DNA from 4 places in the Rahnella sp. PCH160 genome. Region 2 is predicted to be linked to each of the others. Evidence: predicted binding sites of a transcription regulator. Region 2 holds the regulator's gene; each other region holds the start of a gene.
What was found. Region 2 encodes CRP, which controls carbon source genes, mostly activating them, when cyclic AMP is high. Its sites were predicted from a motif close to ATGTGANNNNNNTCACAT; they were not measured.
Positions count from the first base shown of each region.

Region 1 (3,314 bases), 170 kb from region 2:
ATTCTGGGTGACGAAGATCACCTGGGCGACATGGACTTCAAAGTGGCCGGTAGCCGCGACGGTATCACCGCGCTGCAGATGGACATTAAAATCGAAGGTATCACCCGCGAAATCATGCAGGTGGCTCTGAACCAGGCTAAGGGTGCGCGTCTGCACATCCTGGGCGTAATGGAACAGGCTATCAGCACCCCACGTGGCGATATCTCTCAGTTTGCTCCACGTATCCATACCATCAAGATCAGTCCGGACAAAATCAAGGACGTGATCGGTAAAGGTGGTTCTGTGATCCGTGCTCTGACTGAAGAAACTGGCACGACTATCGAAATCGAAGATGACGGTACTGTGAAAATCGCAGCAACCGACGGCGAAAAAGCGAAATTCGCTATCCGCCGTATCGAAGAGATCACTGCTGAAATCGAAGTCGGTCGTATCTATCAGGGTAAAGTGACCCGTATCGTAGACTTTGGTGCGTTTATTGCCATCGGTGGCGGTAAAGAAGGTCTGGTTCACATCTCTCAAATCGCTGATAAGCGCGTTGAGAAAGTGACTGATTATCTGCAGATGGGCCAGGAAGTACCGGTTAAAGTTCTGGAAGTTGACCGTCAGGGTCGCGTGCGTCTGAGCATCAAAGAAGCGACGGCACCGACTCAGGAAGAAACAACTGAGCAACCTTCAGCAGAATAATCTGTAACAGAAGTTTTACAGCTCCTTTCCACGTGGACGGGAGCTGTTCGTCTCACGAACGTAAGGAAGCGTTTGTGTTAAGCAAGCGGATGACAGGACGTTCATCCAATGTTTGTCTCCGGGAGTAGAAATGAAGCCTTTCTTGCGCTGGTGTTATGTTGCGACAGCACTTATGTTGGCAGGATGCAGCAACCATGATTGGCGTAAAAATGAAGTTCTGGCGATTCCGTTGCAGCCGACGTTGCAGCAGGAAGTCATTCTGGCACGCATGGAACAAATTCTTGCCAGCCGGTCATTGACTGATGATGAGAGAGCACAGCTATTATATGAGCGCGGTGTGCTGTATGATAGTCTCGGGCTAAGAGCACTGGCGCGAAATGATTTTTCACAAGCGCTGTCTATTCGTCCTGATATGCCAGAAGTTTTTAACTACCTGGGGATTTACCTAACGCAGGCAGGCAATTTCGATGCTGCCTATGAAGCGTTTGATTCTGTACTAGAGCTTGATCCAACTTACAACTACGCGCGTTTGAACCGAGGTATCGCCCTGTATTACGGTGGCCGATTCTCGTTAGCGCAGGATGATCTGCAGGCGTTTTATCGAGACGATCCAAATGATCCCTTCCGTTCGTTATGGCTTTACCTTGCGGAGCGAGAAATCAATCCGAAGGATGCCGAAGTAGCGCTTCAACAGCGTTATGACAAAGCGGACAGAGGGCAATGGGGATGGAATATCGTCGAATTCTACCTGGGCAAGATCAGCGAAGCTACGCTGATGGAACGCCTCAGGGCAGAAGCAACGGATAACACTTCGCTCGCTGAGCATCTCAGTGAAACTGACTTCTATTTAGGTAAGCATTACCTAAGTCTGGGGGACAAGAACAGCGCCGCGGCACTGTTCAAACTGACGGTAGCTAACAACGTTCACAACTTCGTTGAGCACCGCTATGCATTGTTGGAATTGGCGCTTTTGGGCCATGAGCAAGACGACCTATCAGAATCGGACCAGCAATAGCTGACGACACCAATCAGCCTTTTTAATCATGGTATTTACCATTTTTAAGCGCCTTAACGGGCGAGGGTTGTTTTGTTCGTTTTATAATCTAATTTGAGCCGGTTCACACTTTTCAATGAAAATGACTGAAAATTTTCTCGACGAGTTATGTAGACTGGCTGCCATTATTAATGAGGCACGTGTACATGACTACTGAGCTTGAAACCTCTTTTGCTGACCTGGGGCTGTCTGCTCCGATCATTTCTGCCCTGACTGATTTGGGCTACGAAAAACCATCACCAATCCAGGCTGAGTGTATTCCTCACCTGTTAAATGGCCGCGACGTTCTGGGTATGGCTCAGACCGGTTCCGGTAAAACGGCAGCGTTTTCTTTACCGCTGCTGCACAACATCGATGCTTCACTGAAAGCACCACAAATTCTTGTTCTGGCACCGACCCGCGAACTGGCGGTTCAGGTTGCTGAAGCAATGACTGATTTCTCCAAACATATGCATGGCGTAAATGTGGTTGCCCTTTACGGCGGCCAGCGCTATGACGTTCAGCTGCGCGCACTGCGTCAGGGTCCACAAGTTGTTGTAGGTACCCCGGGCCGTCTGCTGGACCACCTGAAACGCGGCACCCTGAACCTCTCTAATCTGAAAGGTTTGGTGCTGGACGAAGCCGATGAAATGCTGCGTATGGGCTTCATCGAAGACGTCGAAACTATCATGGCGCAGATCCCGGCTGACCATCAGACCGCGTTGTTCTCTGCCACCATGCCAGAAGCTATCCGTCGCATTACCCGTCGCTTCATGAAAGATCCGCAGGAAGTGCGTATCCAGTCAAGCGTGACGACCCGTCCGGACATCAGCCAGAGCTACTGGTCTGTATACGGTCTGCGTAAAAACGAAGCGCTGGTTCGTTTCCTTGAAGCTGAAGATTTTGATGCGGCGATCATCTTCGTTCGTACCAAAAACGCAACGCTGGAAGTGGCAGAAGCACTGGAACGTAGTGGCTATAACAGCGCTGCACTGAACGGTGACATGAACCAGGCCCTGCGTGAGCAGACTCTGGAACGTCTGAAAGATGGCCGTCTGGACATTCTGATCGCAACCGACGTGGCAGCACGTGGTCTCGACGTAGAACGTATCAGCCTGGTTGTTAACTACGACATCCCGATGGACTCAGAATCTTACGTTCACCGTATTGGCCGTACTGGCCGTGCAGGGCGTGCAGGCCGTGCATTGCTGTTCGTTGAGAACCGCGAACGTCGTCTGCTGCGCAACATTGAACGTACAATGAAGCTGACCATTCCAGAAGTTGAAATCCCTACTGCAGACGTTCTGGGCGAACGTCGTCTGGCGAAGTTTGCAGCAAAAGTTCAGCAACAACTGGAAAGCAGCGATCTGGATCAGTACCGCGGTCTGCTGGCGAAACTGCAACCTGCAGAAGAGCTGGACATCGAAACGCTGGCTGCGGCATTGCTGAAAATGGCACAGGGCGAACGTCCTCTGATCGTTGCAGCGGATCCGGTCTTCAAAAGCCGTCCACCACGTCGTGAATTCGAAGATCGTGGTGACCGCGGTGATCGTGGCGACCGTGGCGATCGTCGTGACCGTCCGGTTCGCAGTAACAG
Region 1 is NZ_JBLOGT010000001.1:452,098-455,411, reverse strand. It holds gene pnp (polyribonucleotide nucleotidyltransferase) at 1-684, shown strand, start outside; gene nlpI (lipoprotein NlpI) at 815-1,699, shown strand; gene yrbN (protein YrbN) at 1,815-1,895, shown strand; gene ACM5QY_RS02015 (DEAD/DEAH family ATP-dependent RNA helicase) at 1,885-3,314, shown strand, end outside.
Region 1: a site for CRP is predicted at 1,791-1,808, ahead of yrbN (protein YrbN). Genes of this name have one in related genera too.

Region 2 (3,314 bases):
CAGTTTTCCCGCACGCACATTAACTTCCAGCGCGTGCCGACCATCGACACCTCCAACCCGTTTGCCGCAAAAGCTATTCCTTCGCTGGATGAAAGCTTTGTGGTGATCCATTTCCAGGGGCTGGACGACATTGATTTCCCGTATCTGCTGGCGATGTTGCAGGGCTCGTTTATCTCGCACATCAAAACGCTGGTGGTGCCGGGCGGCAAAATGGGGCTGGCGATGGAGCTGATTATGGCGCCGCTGGTGCAGCGCCTGATGGAAGGGAAGAAAATCGAGTAAGTGAAATCAGGGCATGGCGCTGACACAAACCGGCCGCGCCTTTGCGCTGGTCGTGAATTATTCGGCGTTCACCACTTCAAAACTGTGGGTGATCGTCGCGGCTTTGCCCAGCATCAGGGAAACGGAGCAGTATTTTTCCGCAGACAGGCTGACGGCGCGATCGACAATTTTATCCGTCAGGTCTTTGCCGGTGACGATGAAATGCAGATTGATGTGCGTGAACAGACGCGGTGCTTCTTCGCGGCGCTGAGAGGTCAGTTTCACTTCGCAGTCACGGACGTCATTGCGGCCTTTTTGCAAAATAGAAACCACGTCAATCGCGCTGCAACCGCCCGCCGACATCAGCAACATCTCCATCGGGCTCGGCGCTTTATCGCCCGCATTGCCGTCCATTGTGATCTGATGGCCCGACGCTGACTCCCCCAAAAATGTCAGCCCTTCTACCCATTTTACGCGTGCGTGCATGTACTCTTCTCCCGGTGGATAAATTCGTCAAATTTTCCCCTCAGACTACCCTTTCACCCAAAATCTGGCAACGTAACCCGATCGCCATCATGCTGAAGCGAGACAACAGAAGACAGCATTGCAATCCTGTGTTACAAACAAAGCCGAAACATACTTTCCAGTAAATTGCGGTGACGGTTTTTGCGGTTTAAGAACAGAACCCACGGTGTTAACAGCAATAATCAGGCTGTTTCACTCCGACATCCGCTTGCAGCATTTCTGGGGAGTTATATGCTGAAAGGGCGCTTTATAAAGTAAGTGCCGTACAGGGAACTCTGAGCCCTGTGATTTTGGGCAGCGATAATAACAGAGGATAATAGCTAATGGTTCTCGGCAAGCCACAAACAGACCCGACTCTCGAATGGTTCCTGTCTCACTGTCATATACATAAGTATCCTTCTAAAAGTACGCTGATTCACCAGGGTGAAAAAGCCGAAACGCTGTACTACATCGTGAAAGGGTCGGTTGCCGTCCTGATTAAAGATGAAGAAGGCAAAGAAATGATACTGTCATACCTTAACCAAGGTGACTTCATCGGCGAGCTGGGACTCTTCGAAGAAGGGCAGGAACGCAGTGCCTGGGTTCGTGCTAAAACTGCCTGCGAAGTGGCTGAAATTTCTTATAAAAAATTCCGCCAGCTGATTCAGGTAAACCCGGATATTCTGATGCGTCTTTCCGCGCAGATGGCAAACCGTCTGCAAGTGACGTCAGAGAAAGTCGGCAACCTTGCCTTCCTCGACGTAACAGGCCGTATCGCGCAAACTTTGCTGAATCTGGCTAAACAGCCTGATGCAATGACCCATCCGGACGGGATGCAAATCAAGATCACCCGTCAGGAAATCGGCCAAATCGTCGGTTGTTCACGTGAAACAGTCGGACGTATTCTCAAAATGCTGGAAGATCAGAGCCTGATCTCCGCACACGGTAAAACGATTGTCGTTTACGGCACACGTTAATCCCTCAGAAATTGGCGCGACAGCTTACTGTCGCGCCTTTTTTATGGGCTAAGCTTTACCCATGACGCTATGGCGAAGACTGTTCTATCATCCCGAAGTTAACTACGCGCTGCGCCAGACGCTGGTGTTGTGCCTGCCTGTCGGTATTTGCTGGCTGTTTGGCAATCTGCAAATGGGCCTGCTGTTTTCCCTGTGTCCGGCCTGCTGCAACGTTGCCGGTCTCGATACCCCGCACAAACGCTTCTTTAAACGCCTGATGGTCGGCGGTTCGCTGTTTGCCGTCAGCAGTATTCTTTTGCAGGTGATGCTCGAAAACTGGCACATTCCCCTGCCGCTCATTATGTTAACGCTGGCCTTACTGCTCGGCGTTACCGGTGAAATCAGCCCGCTGCATGCGCGTTTATTGCCCGGCGCGCTGGTGGCCACCATCTTCACACTGAGCATGGTCGGCGTGAGGCCGATGTGGCAGGCACCCGCGCTGTTTGCCGCCGGCACCGCCTGGTACGGGCTGTTTAACTGGGCGTGGTTCCGTATTTCCGAAGAACAGCCAATGCGAGAAACGCTCAGTCAGCTGTATTTACAGCTCGCGGATTATTTCGAGGCCAAATACAGCCTGCTGACGCAGCATACCGACCCGGAAACTGCCCTTCCGCCGCTGCTCAAACGTCAGCAGCAGGTTATTGATCTGATTGCGTTGCTGTATCAGCAACTGCACATGCTCCCGCAGCACGGGCATAATCATCACCACAAGCGGCTGTTCCAGCGTTTTCAGGTCGCGCTCGATTTGCAGGAACACATCACGGTGAGCCTGCATCAGCCGGAAGAAGTGCAAAAACTGGTGGAAGAAAGCCACGCCGAAGCGGTGATCCGCCGGAATGCGCAGGTGATTTCCGCCCGGCTGCGCGTGATTGCGGACGATATTCTTTATCACCGGTTTTCCGAACGTTTCACGATGGCGAATGAACTGGCGGCGCTGGAAAAAATCGCGGCACAAAATCCGGACAATCCGGTTGGCCGCTTTTGTTATTACCATTTCAGCCGCATCGCCCGACTGCTGCGGACGCAGCGCCCGCTGTACCGCCGAGATCTGATGAACTCCCAGCCGCGCCTGCCGTTCTGGCCTGCACTGAAAAGTTATCTGTCTTTTAAATCTTCAGCCCTGCGCAACGCTGCGCGTCTGGGGCTGATTCTGGCGATCGGCAGCAGCCTGGGCCTCTTCTTCAATCTGCCGAAACCCTACTGGATTTTGCTGACCATCATGCTGGTCAGCCAGAACGGTTATAACGCCACCCGTGTGCGTATCCAGCACCGTGCGCTCGGCACGCTGGCCGGTCTGCTGATTGCCGCCGGATTGCTGAAACTGGAGATGCCGGAAGGCATCACGCTGATTTGTATGCTGGTGGTGACGCTGATTTCCTACACGGTGCTGCGCAAAAACTACGGGCTGGCGATGGTCGGGATGACGGTCACCGCCGTGTATACGTTGCAGCTGCTGGCGATGAACGGCATCCATTTTCTGGTGCCGCGACTTATCGATACGCTGATTGGCTGTGCGCTGGCCTTCGGCGGCAC
Region 2 is NZ_JBLOGT010000001.1:623,914-627,227, forward strand. It holds gene ACM5QY_RS02965 (phosphoribulokinase) at 1-282, shown strand, start outside; gene ACM5QY_RS02970 (OsmC family protein) at 340-747, opposite strand; gene crp (cAMP-activated global transcriptional regulator CRP) at 1,110-1,742, shown strand; gene ACM5QY_RS02980 (YccS/YhfK family putative transporter) at 1,804-3,314, shown strand, end outside.

Region 3 (3,314 bases), 3.3 Mb from region 2:
CCCTAAAGCGGAGGTTTAATCCGTGACAGCGGTGAGAGCCTGGCTTTCACCGCATTTTGAAAATGTTCAGACAAGCCCACTGTCTTTCATCACTATGCTGTGACTGCAACGCTTTCCGCCCATTCGCAGGAGATCGCATCCAGTTCAGTGCGGGCTTTTGCCAGCCCGGCATCGCGCGCCGCTTCATCAGAAAATTGCAGTGGCTGTGCATCAACAAACCACGGGTTTTGCACGCCCATGAAAAGAAACGCATTTCTCAGCACCGGCGTCATCGAATCCATTGCCGCGTAAGGACTTCCCTCGCCCAGATCCGCACCGCGCGTGGTGATAAACAGCACTTTTTTATCGCCAAGATTACCGCTGGTGGTGCCATCTGCATGCAAATCGTAAGTGATGTTGGTGCGGACAATGTTGTCGATGAACGTTTTGAACGTCGACGGAATAGTCCAGTTGTACATCGGCATCGCACACACCAGTGCATCGGCTTCCAGAACGCGTTTGCACAGCGCATCTGAATCGGCCAGCACTTCACGCATGCGGCCTGTACGCTGATCTTCAGGCGTATATGTCGCCTGCACGAATTCCGCAGAAATGTGTGGCTGCACCTCTTCCGTCACATCCAGATAATCAATCTCAATATCCGTTCCCTGCTGCTCAAGCTGCTCGAAAAAATAACGTCCCAAAGCACGGGAGTTTGACCACTGGTGGAATTTCGAGCTGGCATCGACGTGTAAAATTTTCATGCTTTTCCTTAGGGTGAGTGTGCAGAACACTTTTTAACTACGACTAATTTTGTCGTAGTTAAAAATACGCCTGTTAATACCTGCATGGCAAGATCCTTTTGCAGAAAAATTTCAGGGGACATTGCGAACGAAAATGCAAAAACGGCCAGCATCTTCAGGATACTGGCCGTTTCAGCGAAATATGAGGAATTGAAAATTCAGAGGATCCGGCGTGAACCGCGATCGCCCAGCCAGCGGCTGACCTGTTGCCCGAACTCCGGCGGCGCTTTGCGCCCGAACTGGCCCGCCAGCCCGGCCAGTGTTTGGGCGGCGAGCACGGCGCGCATGCTGTTGTCAGCATCAATCATCAGCGAGTGAATCGCGCAAAGCCCCGCACTCGCCCAGGACGGCGGCGTATCTTCGAATACCGCACATCGGTTACGGATTTCCTTACAGTCGAACAGTTTTTTGCGCCCGTCAACGGCGTCCACGACGTCCAGCACGGTGATTTCATGTGGAGGCTTCGCCAGCCGGATCCCACCTTTTGCGCCTTCGGTCGCAATGATCAACCGGGCTTTGTGCAGTTTGGTAAACAGTTTCGCGACATAGTCGAACGGCACCCCCTGAAGTTCTGACAAATCGCGCACACTGGCCTCCGTCACCTTTCCCTGCGGATCGGCGACATACAACAGGCAATGCAATGCGTATTCAACGCCAGCGCTGATATGGGACATACGACGTTCAACTCCTAACTAAGACTCTTCAACGCGTAATTAAACACCAGATGCGCCGTAATTAACACCTCCCGCCCCAAATTCTGCTGGCACGGACATTTGCTTCGCTCAGTTTGATCCCGTTCACAAATAGAAAACAAAATCAAAAAACGTAAATTACATATTCCTTTCCTCAATTGTTTACCTTTGCCCCATTCACAATACTTCTGCTCATGCTTCACCTTTTCATACGTTGTTCCCGCGGTTAATCAAGGAGAAATACGATGACTCATCTGTATCAGGATGCTGCACAGCCCGTTGCAGCTCGCGTTGCCGACCTGCTGGCACGCATGACGCCGGAGGAAAAATTCGCCCAGATGCACGCGTTTTGGCTCATCCTCGACAGCAACGGAAACCATAAAGAACGTTCAGATCTCAGTGATGATTTTGCCGGTCATAAAGAAACGTTGGCGCTGGAAAAGCAGCTGGCGTCCGGCGCTGGGCAAATCACCCGTCCGATGGGGACGCACGTTGTCAGCCCGCAGGAAGGCGTCCGGGCGCTGAACCGTCTGCAAAAAACGCTGGTTGAAGAAACGCGACTGGGCATTCCGGCGATGTTTCACGAAGAATGCCTGGTCGGTTTGCTGTGCAAAGATGCCACGCTGTTCCCCTCTTCGCTCAGTTACGCGTCGACGTGGGATCCGGAGCTGATGGAAAAGGTCGCCGCCGCCATCCGGCAGGAAGCGCTGAGCGTCGGATGCCATCAGGGGTTAGCGCCCGTTCTGGATGTGTCGCGCGATGTGCGCTGGGGACGTACCGAAGAAACGTTTGGCGAAGATCCGTATTTGGTGGGGATCATGGCGACAGCCTACGTGCGCGGTTTACAGGGCGAAAACCGCGATTTACTCGCCACGCTCAAACATTACGTCGGCCATTCTTTCAGCGAAGGCGCACGCAATCACGCCCCGGTACACCTGGGGTTCCGTGAACTCAACGATACCTTCCTGCTGCCGTTCGAAATGGCGGTAAAACTGGCAAACGCCGGTTCCGTCATGCCGGCTTATCACGATATCGACGGCCAACCGTGCCACAGCGATCATTTCCTGCTGACGGAAATTCTGCGCGAACAATGGGGCTTTGACGGACTGATCGTGGCAGATTACGGTGGCGTCAGTCTGCTACATCAGCATCACGGCGTCAGCCACGATGATGCCGAATCGGCGGCGCTGGCATTTAATGCCGGTCTGGATATTGAATTACCGAAAGGCGATTGCACCCAGCATCTGGCCGACGCGGTATCACGCGGGCTGATTGATATGGCAAAAATCGACGACATTGTCAGCCGGGTTCTGACGGAAAAATTCCGCCTCGGGCTTTTCGAACGGCCTTATGCCCCCGATTCACAGCCTGAAATGCAGCAACCCGCCGTGCGTGAACTGGCGTGGGAAGTGGCGGTTCGCTCCATTACATTACTGGAAAATAACGGCATTCTGCCGCTGAAACCTGCAACCGGCCAGAAAATCGCGGTGATCGGCCCCACGGCGGACGACCCGCTGGCGTTGCTCAGCGGTTACAGTTTCCCGGTACATCTGATTATCAGCGAGATGGAAGCGCACACCGGACAGGTCACGACGCCGCTTCGGGCGCTGCGCTCGGCGTACGGCGAGCAGAATATTCGTTTCGCAAAAGGCTGCCATATTCTCGAAAAACGTACAGCCGGTGCGCCGGTATTCCCCGGTGATGCAGGCAAGCCGATGCAAAACCCACCCATTTCACCGGACACCACGCAGATTGCCAGCGCGGTAAAACTGGCGCAGGAAAGTGACGTTGCGCTGGTGTTTGTCGGCGATCTGGCTGGTTTGTTCCAGAGCGGCACCGT
Region 3 is NZ_JBLOGT010000001.1:3,965,474-3,968,787, forward strand. It holds partial or broken gene ACM5QY_RS18305 (helix-turn-helix domain-containing protein) at 1-26, shown strand, start outside; gene ACM5QY_RS18310 (FMN-dependent NADH-azoreductase) at 93-743, opposite strand; gene ACM5QY_RS18315 (RrF2 family transcriptional regulator) at 941-1,456, opposite strand; gene ACM5QY_RS18320 (glycoside hydrolase family 3 N-terminal domain-containing protein) at 1,720-3,314, shown strand, end outside.
Region 3: a site for CRP is predicted at 1,568-1,585, ahead of ACM5QY_RS18320 (glycoside hydrolase family 3 N-terminal domain-containing protein). Genes of this name have one in related genera too.

Region 4 (3,314 bases), 220 kb from region 2:
CGGGTCAGGCTCATGTCGACGGTGTTGTATTCGCGGCCCCCTTCGACAGCACCGTACAACGCGTAGTGTTTCACGTTTGCCATCACGGCGTCGGGCGCAGACGGGTCTTTGCCCTGGAAGCCGGTCACCATTTCGTGTGCGAGGCGTGAGGTCAGATAAGTGTCTTCGCCAAAGCCTTCGGAAACACGGCCCCAGCGCGGATCACGGGTGATATCCACCATCGGCGCGAAGGTCATGTTCAGGCCATCGGCAGCCGTTTCCACCGCAGCGATATGCGCACTGGTGAAGACGGCCTGCATATCCCAGCTCGATGCGAGGCCAAGGCTGATCGGGAAAATCGTGCGCTGCCCGTGGACAACGTCATACGCATAGAAAGGAGGAATTTTCAGGCGGCTGTTTTTGACTTCATCCTGCATACGGCGGATATCAGGCTTCGTGACCGTATTAAATACCCCGCCAACTTTACCGGCCTTGATGTCCGCCATGATGGCTTCTTTTTGATAATCCGGGCCAACGGTGACCAGATTCAGCTGACCAATTTTTTCGTCAAGGGTCATTTTTTTCATCAGGTCAGCAATGAACGCATTGCGTTCTTTTACCTGATCCTGCGGGATACCCGTTGTTTCAACGGCGAGTGACGAGGCAGAGCTTACCAGTAACACTAACGCGCCAAGCACGTGATGCGTATTCATCGGAATTCCTTCAACCATAAGCAGGGATGCCAAAATAGTGAAAATTCAGCAGCCTGAAGCAAACAAAACAATGATCATTCTAAGAAAAGTATAGTGTGAGAATCTAATACGACCGTTCAACTATTAGCAATCAATAGTTTGAGGCGTCGGCACATTATCTTTTTATCCTTCGAGGCAGACTGCAATTTACAGGTAATCAGAAGGATAGGTACAAAAAGACAGTCGACGCATCGCGCAAATTTTTAAATTTAGGATTAGATGGCATTTCGCTGCGTAAATAAGCAACAAAATCGCGGCGGGGAGAATGAAAATGCGCAATAAAAAGGGCAGAACCGGAAGTTCTGCCCCTTAAAATCGTCAATAGCGATCAGAGAATAAGATTAATAGTAGTAAGACATATCGGTCGGGGTTTTGCTCATAACGTCGAAGAACACGTCTTTCGTCGTGGACCAGAATTGCGCAATCGCTTCAGCGTTATAGCTCATTCCCATGAGGCTCATCACGAAGAAACACGTCACGGTCAGGCCGATTCCGCTGCAAATAAACGCCATGGTATTGCGGCTGGACTGGCGGCAAACAATATTAAGCTGGCTGGTGCAGAACATTAAAAAGGCGCTCAGCAGTTCCCAGCGCATCATGATAAACCCGGCAGTTAAAGTACCCATCGATAAAAATCCTTACTCACTACAGCCGTTTGCACGAAGCCAAATCAGCCTGAAGGCTGTTACCGCTGGTTGGCAATGGGCTTTACTGAAGAAAATGGTGAAGTTAAATAGTGTGACGAAGATCACATTATATCACCGGATTTTCATTATGAGCAAAAAATGTTCGCTTGTAGTCATGCGAAATAGGCATAACACACCGCCATAAAAGCCCGGTGTGTTATGAAAAGGAAATAAAAACCGGATTTCAGGCGCCGTAGCCCATGACCTGAAGCAGGTGCTGCGCCTGCTGAACGGCTTCCTGACGGTGGGCGACGCCCAGTTTTTGGTACAAATTGCGGATATGCGTTTTGATGGTGGTCGACGCGACATCCAGCTCACCGGCAATCTGATCATTGCTGTAGCCGGAGTAAATTAACCCGAGCACCTGCCATTCGCGCTGAGTCAGCGGGCTGGTGCGGATAAGCTCCGGCACCTGCGGGTGGGTCAGTAATTTATTCACGAAGCCTTCGTCGAAGTGCGCAAATTTATGGCGATGGTGCTGATTAATTTCCCGCAGAATTTGCTGTGCGCGGCGCTGTTCCAGCTCCGGCAAAAGATTGAGCTGAAGCAGCTGGCGCAGTTGTTGCGCCATCATTTCCCCTTCGATAACGAAATGGCTGACAAATCCGGTGCGGTTCGCCAGCCCGAGCGCTTCAATCAGCACGCGCTGCGCGTCACTTTTGCGGCCGGTGTGCCAGTAAAGCAGGTTACTCAGCAACAGGTTACGGTTCAGATCGCTGGTCAGGCGTAATTGTCGGGCGGTCTGATTCAGTTCGTCGAGCACCACTTCTGCTTCATCAAACTGTTCCAGCAAAATCTGCACGCGGGCAATGTTGCGCCACTGGCCCTGCTGGAAATGGTTATCCGCCATGTCCGGTTTACGCGCCTGTTGCAGCCATTGCCGCGCGGCGGACTTATCCCCGATCATCTGCCAGTAAATCACCCGCGGTTTATCGGTATTGGTCATCCAGTCGATGTGATACTGACCGGTTTTGAGCAGGCTTTCACAGCGCTGTAAATGATGATGCGCATTGTCGAGCTGACCACGCGCCAGCGAGCATTTCGCCAGCATCGCCAGACACTGCAACTGTTGCTGTGGCTGAAAGTTGGTCAGTACGTCCAGCCCCTGACGCGCCGCGTCTTCGGCATCATCGAGTCGGGACCACGACCACAACAATTGCGAGCGCAGGCGCAGTAAAAATTCATGCATCGGCAGTTGTTCAAGGTGCTGCTCGCGCACCAGTTCAAAAGCGCGATCCTGCATTTCAAACGCGGCCTGCAAAAAGCCCTGAGCAATCAGAATTTCGCTCTGTTGCAGCAGCGCCCATAACGCGTAGTGATAGGCTTCGTAGCGGCGTGCGATTTGCTCGGTTTGCTGCATCAGCGGCAGCGCACGGGTTAAATCGCCTTTACAGTGCTGGATTTCACCCGTCACCGACGTGGCAACTATGCGGCTGTAATAGCTTTCATACGGCAGAAAACGCAGGGCGTCGGTGGCCAGTTTTTCGGCCTCATCCTGACGGCCATCGTTGATCGCCACCTGCGCACGCAGGGCGTCAAATTCTGCCGCCAGATCCTGTTCCATCACGATATTGCGCTGCTGCATTTCACTTTCCGCACGCACCAGAAGGGCTTCCACTTCGGCATAACGGTGCTGGCTTTGTGCCAGCCACGCCTGTAACAGCACCAGTTTCGGGTTCTGAATCAGGCAATCATAAGGCAACGCGGCGAGGCACTCTTCCAGCAGCGCCAGTTCGCTCTGATTAAACAGCGACCAGGCATGTTGCAGCAGAATATCGCGCAGCATATCGGTATCTTCCGCGCCCAGTGCATGGTGGATGGCTTCGGCCGGGAAACCCTGCGCCAGCCAGCCTTCGGCGGCCGCGCGGTGAATTTTCGGCAATTCAGCCGCCAGCTC
Region 4 is NZ_JBLOGT010000001.1:406,813-410,126, reverse strand. It holds gene bglX (beta-glucosidase BglX) at 1-692, opposite strand, end outside; gene ACM5QY_RS01810 (YjcB family protein) at 1,073-1,357, opposite strand; gene malT (HTH-type transcriptional regulator MalT) at 1,602-3,314, opposite strand, start outside.
Region 4: a site for CRP is predicted at 1,468-1,485, ahead of ACM5QY_RS01810 (YjcB family protein). Genes of this name have one in related genera too.